DNA from 2 places in the Bradyrhizobium sp. 45 genome. Region 2 is predicted to be linked to the other one. Evidence: riboswitches for the same ligand, from Rfam matches in the RefSeq annotation. Region 2 holds a riboswitch; the other holds the start of a gene.
What was found. Region 2 has a riboswitch for cobalamin ahead of IVB42_RS34815 (DUF1636 domain-containing protein). Riboswitches for the same ligand answer to the same signal wherever they lie in the genome.
Positions count from the first base shown of each region.

Region 1: another riboswitch for cobalamin. It lies ahead of metE (5-methyltetrahydropteroyltriglutamate--homocysteine S-methyltransferase); the one in region 2 lies ahead of IVB42_RS34815 (DUF1636 domain-containing protein).

Region 1 covers NZ_JADPIX010000046.1:30,985-34,389, reverse strand. The annotation lists gene metE (5-methyltetrahydropteroyltriglutamate--homocysteine S-methyltransferase) at 1-1,924, opposite strand, end outside; cobalamin riboswitch at 2,024-2,223, opposite strand; gene IVB42_RS06470 (hypothetical protein) at 2,589-2,750, shown strand; gene IVB42_RS06465 (4Fe-4S binding protein) at 2,845-3,048, opposite strand.
Region 2 covers NZ_JADPIX010000143.1:492,701-496,105, forward strand. The annotation lists gene IVB42_RS34805 (cobyric acid synthase) at 1-269, opposite strand, end outside; gene cobO (cob(I)yrinic acid a,c-diamide adenosyltransferase) at 280-915, opposite strand; cobalamin riboswitch at 956-1,174, shown strand; gene IVB42_RS34815 (DUF1636 domain-containing protein) at 1,269-1,652, shown strand; gene cobW (cobalamin biosynthesis protein CobW) at 1,649-2,698, shown strand; gene cobN (cobaltochelatase subunit CobN) at 2,698-3,405, shown strand, end outside.

The DNA.
Region 1 (3,405 bases), on a different contig from region 2:
AGCTGTCCACCGCCCAATCGAGATAGTTCTTCCACTGCGATTTGCGTAGCGGCAATCCCTCCCGCAACGCAGCCTCGTCGATCTGGATCATGGTCGCTCCAGCCGCCTCAAGGTCGATGACCTCATCTCGGATCGCGAGAGCGATCTGTCGGCATGTCTCGCGCCGCGAGATGTCGTCACGGACAAACGACCAGTTAAGGATGGTCACCGGTCCGGTCAGCATAGCCTTGACGGGTTTTTTGGTCAGAGACTGCGCATAGCGCCACCATTCAACGGTCATGGGCTTCGGCCGGGAGACATCTCCGAACAGGATAGGCGGACGAACGTACCGCGAGCCATAAGACTGAACCCAGCCATGCTTGGTGAAAGCGAAGCCCAACAGCTGCTCGGCAAAGTATTGAACCATGTCATTGCGCTCGAACTCACCGTGTACGAGCACGTCCAGGCCGATATCTTCCTGCCACTTCACGGTACGGGCTGTCTCCGCTTTCAGAAGCTGCTCGTACTGCGTGTCATTCAACGTTCCCCGCGCATGAGCCGCGCGCGCATTCCGGACATCGGCCGTTTGCGGGAAGGATCCGATGGTTGTCGTTGGAAACATCGGCAAAGCGAACGCGACGCGCTGGACGTCGGCACGCTGGGTGAACGCACTGCGACGGCGAAGCATGCTATGGTCGATCGCGGCGATTCGTCCGGCGACATTCGCATTGTGGATCTCGGGCGATGTTTCGCGGGTGACGGCTGCCTCCTCCGAAAGCGCAAGTTCATCGGCCACCTCGGCAGCATGGCCGGCCAGCGCTTTGCCCAATATCGAAAGTTCCTTGATCTTCTGAACTGAGAACGCCAGCCATGTCTTCAGATTGGGATCGAGATCGGTCTCTAGCTCAATGTCGATCGGAACATGAAGCAGCGAGCAGGAAGGAGCAATCTGAACACGGTGCCTGCCCAATTTTTGGACCATAGGAGCAAGTTGGTCGAGCAGCGCCGGAAGATTGGAGCGCCACACGTTCCGACCATCAACGACGCCTAGTGAGACCACGAGATCTCTACGGGTTGTGGCGACAATTGCGTCCAACTGGTCAGGTGCCCGAACCAGATCCACATGAAGCCCGGCAACGGGCAAGGCCAAGGTTGTTTCAAGATTGTCGCCGATAGCCCCGAAATATGTGGCCAGCATGATTTTAAGGGCCGGCACAAGCTTTGCGAAATGAGCATAGGCCCGGCGGACAGCCGCCCGCGATGCTTCGTCGACGTCCATCACTAGGCATGGCTCGTCCAGCTGAACCCATTCAGCACCGCGCGAGGATAGTTCGCGGAGAACATCGACATAGACTGGGAGGAGCCGATCGAGCAGCGACAGCGGATTGAATGCGGGATTTGCGCTTTTGCCAAGCTTCAGGAAAGTGACTGGGCCAACTAGGACGGGGCGCGTTTGGTAGCCGAGGCTTTTTGCCTCCTCATATTCCTCGATCGGCTTTCGAGAGGAATACTTAAAGATCTGATCCCGGTGAAATTCCGGCACCATGTAGTGGTAGTTGGTATCGAACCACTTCGTCATTTCCTGTGCGGCTACGCCAGGCCCATGCTGAGCGTGACCACCGTCCTGAGCGCCACGCGCCATGGTGAAGTAGGTCTTGAGCGACACAGGACCTTCGGTCCAGCCGTAGACGTCGGGAATGGCGCCGACCATTAGGCTGGTATCGAGCACATGATCGTAAAACGAGAAGTCATTCGAAGGAATGACGGTCGCACCGCGGGATTTCTGCCGTGCCCAATTAGCGGCACGAAGTCCACTCCCCGCCTCGAGGAGCTCGGCTTCGCTGGAGTTTCCCGCCCAGTAGCTCTCGAGCGCGACTTTGAGTTCGCGTCGTGGGCCGATGCGTGACGTCCCCAGTGTGGCAACGGGAAGCGAAAGAAAAGACATAGCTCAGACCCCATGATTGGGGCAAAGGCCATGGCGGACGCATGCAGCGAATATCGCGTGAGCGACAGCTGCTTGGCGCACACCGGGACACCCCGCCCGTGGACGATATATTGTCGAGGCAGGTCTCCTGGCTCGCGGGTCGTCGCTGCTGTCCGGCCTTCCCGAAGCCGCATGGCTTCAGTGACTTCGTTGGACAGCGGCTCGCCGCTTACAGTTGCGGGGGCAGCGCCGGCATTGCACCGGCTTCCCTCTTAGCTCCGGATCAAACGAATCCGAAGACCACGACGACTGGCATTAGGCGCACGAGGATCGATCCGTCAACCTACTAAGTGTCGCCGCGATATTGCCCAAGCGATTGCGAGCTGTACCAGCTAGGGCACAACGGTCTTACTCCCGGCCTGGTAACAACGCCTAGATCTGTGGAGCCTCCGCTTGTGAATGCGTCCGTCAACACCCGCTTGGCGTACTCGGATGAGCCAACGCAAGCAGAACGAACGCGATCGCGCTTCGACATCTGCGTGATCGCGACAAATCCGGTCTTTTGCAGCTTCTCGAACTCGCCCGCGAGGACGTTTGCGATCATCCTCGGCCGGCATCCGCTTGATCACAGCGCCATGAGGCTCCTTAGGAATTGTCAAGGCCGGATTGCTCCAGGATCAAACGGATGATCAGGCCGGACTGCCTGTGTTCGGCGGACCCCGCGACGAGCCGTGAGCTCGATCGCTCCGTCGCGTTGGTCAAGATGATCTCCTTCGGTGTGCCAAGCACTTACGTGCTGAGCGACTTTGGCCGCGCCTTCGTTGTTTCCGTCGCCGCTGGCGAGTAGTGCAGCCTGGACGTTGGCCTGCGCGGCATCGCAGGAACAGTTCCGGACGTCAGGATGCACGCTGACTTGCGGAAGCCTTCTGGACGCGGGCTGCTTATGTTGTCTTAGACGGGACACAGGTGTCAGGCACCGGACAGACCACAGCGCATTGCGGCGTGTCGGAATGGCCCTCGCACTCCGTACACTTTTTTGCATCGATAACGTAAATGTCGCGCTTGAGGCTGATCGCCGCGTTGGGACACTCGAACTCACATGCCCCACAAACGGTACATTGCGAAGCGACGATCTTGTAAGCCATGCCTTCCGACTCCTTAGGCGAGCGATGCCATTGGCGATCCCTTTCAAATGCCGTGCCAAGGACAGGCGCGCTCAATGATGGGCAACTTGCCCAATGGTGCTGTGCGGGGTCTGAGACCATGTTGCATCTGCGACAGCATGGGCCGCTTCAATATCAAGCCGTGCGAGCCCTCGGGCCCCTACTCCGATAGCCAGTCGCGACTCGACTGCTGCGAGCTTCCGTCGGTTTGTCTGGCATGGCAGCGCGGGGCCAAGCGACGCTCGACGATTCCCGAAACCGGCGGCGCGAGTAGAAGCCGCGAGCCGACGCACGTCTACGCCGGATGTCGGCAAACCTCCGGTCACACGCCCTGACCGG
Region 2 (3,405 bases):
ATCACCTGCGCGCCGACATCGGTCTCGGGCTTGAGCAGCACCGGGTTCATGTCGGTGTGCGGCTCGACGCCGGCGGCGAGCGCCTGGAGTGCCTGGGCGCGGCCGATCTCGCCGCCGTCAACGGTGACGGCTGCATTGTTCGACATGTTCTGCGGCTTGAACGGGACCACGCGCAGGCCGCGTCGCACAAAGGCGCGTGCGAGGCCGGCAACGATGAGCGACTTGCCCACGTCCGAGCCGGCTCCCTGGATCATCAATGCGCGCGCCATCGCGAGTTTCTTAGAACTCGACGCCGGCTTGCGCCTTGATGCCGGAGCGGAACGGATGCTTGACCAGCGTCATCTCGGTGACGAGATCGGCGATCTCGATCAGCTCGTCCTTGGCGTTGCGGCCGGTGAGCACGACATGCGTCATCGGCGGCTTTGAGGTCACCAGGAAATCGACAACTTCGGCGATGTCGAGATAGTCGTAGCGCAGCGCGATGTTGATCTCATCGAGCACGACCATGCGGAGATTCTGGTCGAGGATCAGCTCCTTGGCCTTCTCCCAGCCGGCGCGCGCGGCGGCGATGTCGCGGGCGCGGTCCTGCGTCTCCCAGGTAAAACCCTCGCCCATGGCGTGGAATTGGCAGAGGTCGCCGAAATGGCCGGTCAGCATGCGGCGCTCGCCGGTGTCCCAGGCGCCCTTGATGAACTGCACGACCGCGCAGGGGAAGCCATGGGCGACGCAGCGGACGATCATGCCGAAGGCCGAGGAGGACTTGCCCTTGCCGGCGCCGGTGTGGACGATGATCAGGCCCTTTTCGCCGCTCTTGGTCGCCATGATCTTGTCGCGGGCGACCTTCTTCTTCGCCATTTTCGAGGCGTGACGGGCGTCGGTTTCGTCGGCCGTCTGGGTATCCGGTTCGGGCGTCATCGGACGGGGTCCTTCGGCTTGACAAGAGGCGGTCGGGGGCAAATGGTGGCCCGGCGTTGGTTCCTGTCCTACGACAGGCGAAGAGGGAATGCGATAGGGTCCGAATCGGCAAGATTTGGTTCCAAAATGCAGCCGCCCCCGCGACCGTGACCGGAGAGATGCCCGAAGCCACTGACCCCTAGGGGATCGGGAAGGCGGGGATCGAAGGGGAAACCCTGCTCCGCAAGCCGGGAGACCTGCCAACGCGGACGATTTTGGACCGGCGGACGGGGTGTTCCGCGACGGGGAAACGGGCCTTCGCAAGAACGGTTCGTGGGCCTCATCGCTTCCCGCTGTTTATTCTGGAAGAAGCGATGACCGTCACACTTCATGTCTGCATTACCTGCCGCGCCGGCCAGACACTTGGCGAAGGCGAGACGACGCCCGGCAAGCGCCTGCATGGCGCGATCCTCGAGGCCGGCGTGCCCGACGGCGTCAGCGTGGTTCCCGTCGAATGCCTGTCTGCATGCAACCAGGGTTGCTCCGTCGCGCTCAGCGCGCCCGGCCGCTGGTCCTATGTCTATGGCCGTCTGTCGGATGCGAATGCGAGCGATGTGGTCGCGGGCGCCGCGGCCTATGCGGCCGCGCCCGACGGCCTCGTGCCCTGGCGCAGCCGCCCGGAGATATTCCGCAAGCAATCGCTTGCCCGCATTCCCCCCATTTCCCCCTTGGCCGTCGTGCCGGAGGCCGCCGAATGAATTCGCTCGCAAAAGTCCCGGTCACGGTCGTCACGGGCTTTCTCGGCTCCGGCAAGACCACGCTGATCCAGCATCTGCTTTCCAATGCCAACGGCAAGAAGCTCGCGGTGCTCGTCAACGAGTTCGGCAGCGAGGGCGTCGATGGCGAGATTCTGAAATCCTGCGCCGATGCGAATTGCCCGGAAGAGAACATCATCGAGCTCGCCAATGGCTGCATCTGCTGCACCGTCGCCGACGATTTTATTCCGACCATGGAGAAGCTGCTGTCGCGGGCCGTCAAGCCCGATCACATCCTGATCGAGACCTCGGGCCTGGCGCTGCCCAAGCCGTTGCTCAAGGCGTTCGATTGGCCGGAGATCCGTTCGCGCATCACGGTCGACGGCGTGATCGCGCTGGCCGACGCCGAAGCTGTCGCCGCCGGCCGTTTTGCGCCCGACCCTGACGCCGTCGAAGCGCAGCGCGCGGCGGACGGCAATCTCGACCATGAGACGCCACTGTCGGAAGTGTTTGAGGACCAGATCGCCTGCGCCGACATCGTGCTGCTGACCAAGGCCGATCTTGCGGGCGCGGCAGGCCTCGAAGCAACCAAGGCGGCGATCACCGCCGAGATGTCGCGCCGCGTGCCGATGCTGGCGATCACCGACGGCGCGATCGACGCGCGCCTCATCCTCGGCCTCGGTGCTGCCGCCGAGAACGATCTCGCCGCGCGTCCCTCGCATCACGACGGCGAAGAGGATCACGAGCACGACGATTTTGCGTCCGTCGTGATCGATCTTCCTGAGGTCACCGATATCGAAGCGCTGGTTGCATCCGTTCAGCGTCTGGCGCGCGAGCAGAATGTGCTGCGCGTCAAGGGTTACATCGCGGTGCAAGGCAAGCCGATGCGCCTCTTGCTGCAAGCGGTCGGCGAGCGCGTGCGCCACCAGTTCGACAAGCCCTGGGGCGCGGGTGCGAGGCAGTCAAAGCTGGTCGTGATCGGCGAGCACGGCGATATCGACGAGGCCGCGATCAAGGCGGGACTCGGTCTTTCAGGATCCGGTATCTGATGCACGTCGTCTTCCGCGAGAGCCGCGGTCTCGAGGAGACCGCGATACCAAGAGACATTGGCCAGGACCCGGCCGATCTCGTGGTGCTCTCGTATTCGGATTCCGATCTTGCCGCGTTCGCGGCCGGCTGGCGCCGTGGCCGCGACAGCCTGCCGTCGCTGCGGCTCGTCAATCTCGCAGAACTTCGTCATCCGCTCTCGGTCGACACCTATGTCGAACGCACGCTTGCGCACGCGCGCGGCATTCTCGTGCGTTTGATCGGCGGGGAATCCTATTGGCCGTATGGGCTCGCGGCCCTGCAGCAGCTGGCGAAGGAGCGCGGCATCGTGCTGGCCGTGCTGCCGGCCGACGGCCGCGACGATACGCGGCTGGACGCGTATTCGACCCTGCCGGTCTCGACGTTGCGGCGGCTCAAGGTGCTCTGCGACACCGGCGGCCCCGTCCCATCGCAAGCCGCGATCGCGCAGCTTGCGCTGGCCTCCGGACTCTATGCGGGGCCAGTTATCGGCGAGATGACAGTGCCCGAGATGGGCTTTTACGACCCCGCGCGCGGCGTCGTCGCCGCGCCGACGTCGGGTGAGGGCAGGCCGCGCGCGCTCGTGACCTTCTATCGCTCCTATCTCACCGCTGCCGACACCGGCCCGGTCGATGCCCTGATCGCCGCATTGCGCGAGAAGGGATTCGACGTGTTTGGTGTGTTCGTCACC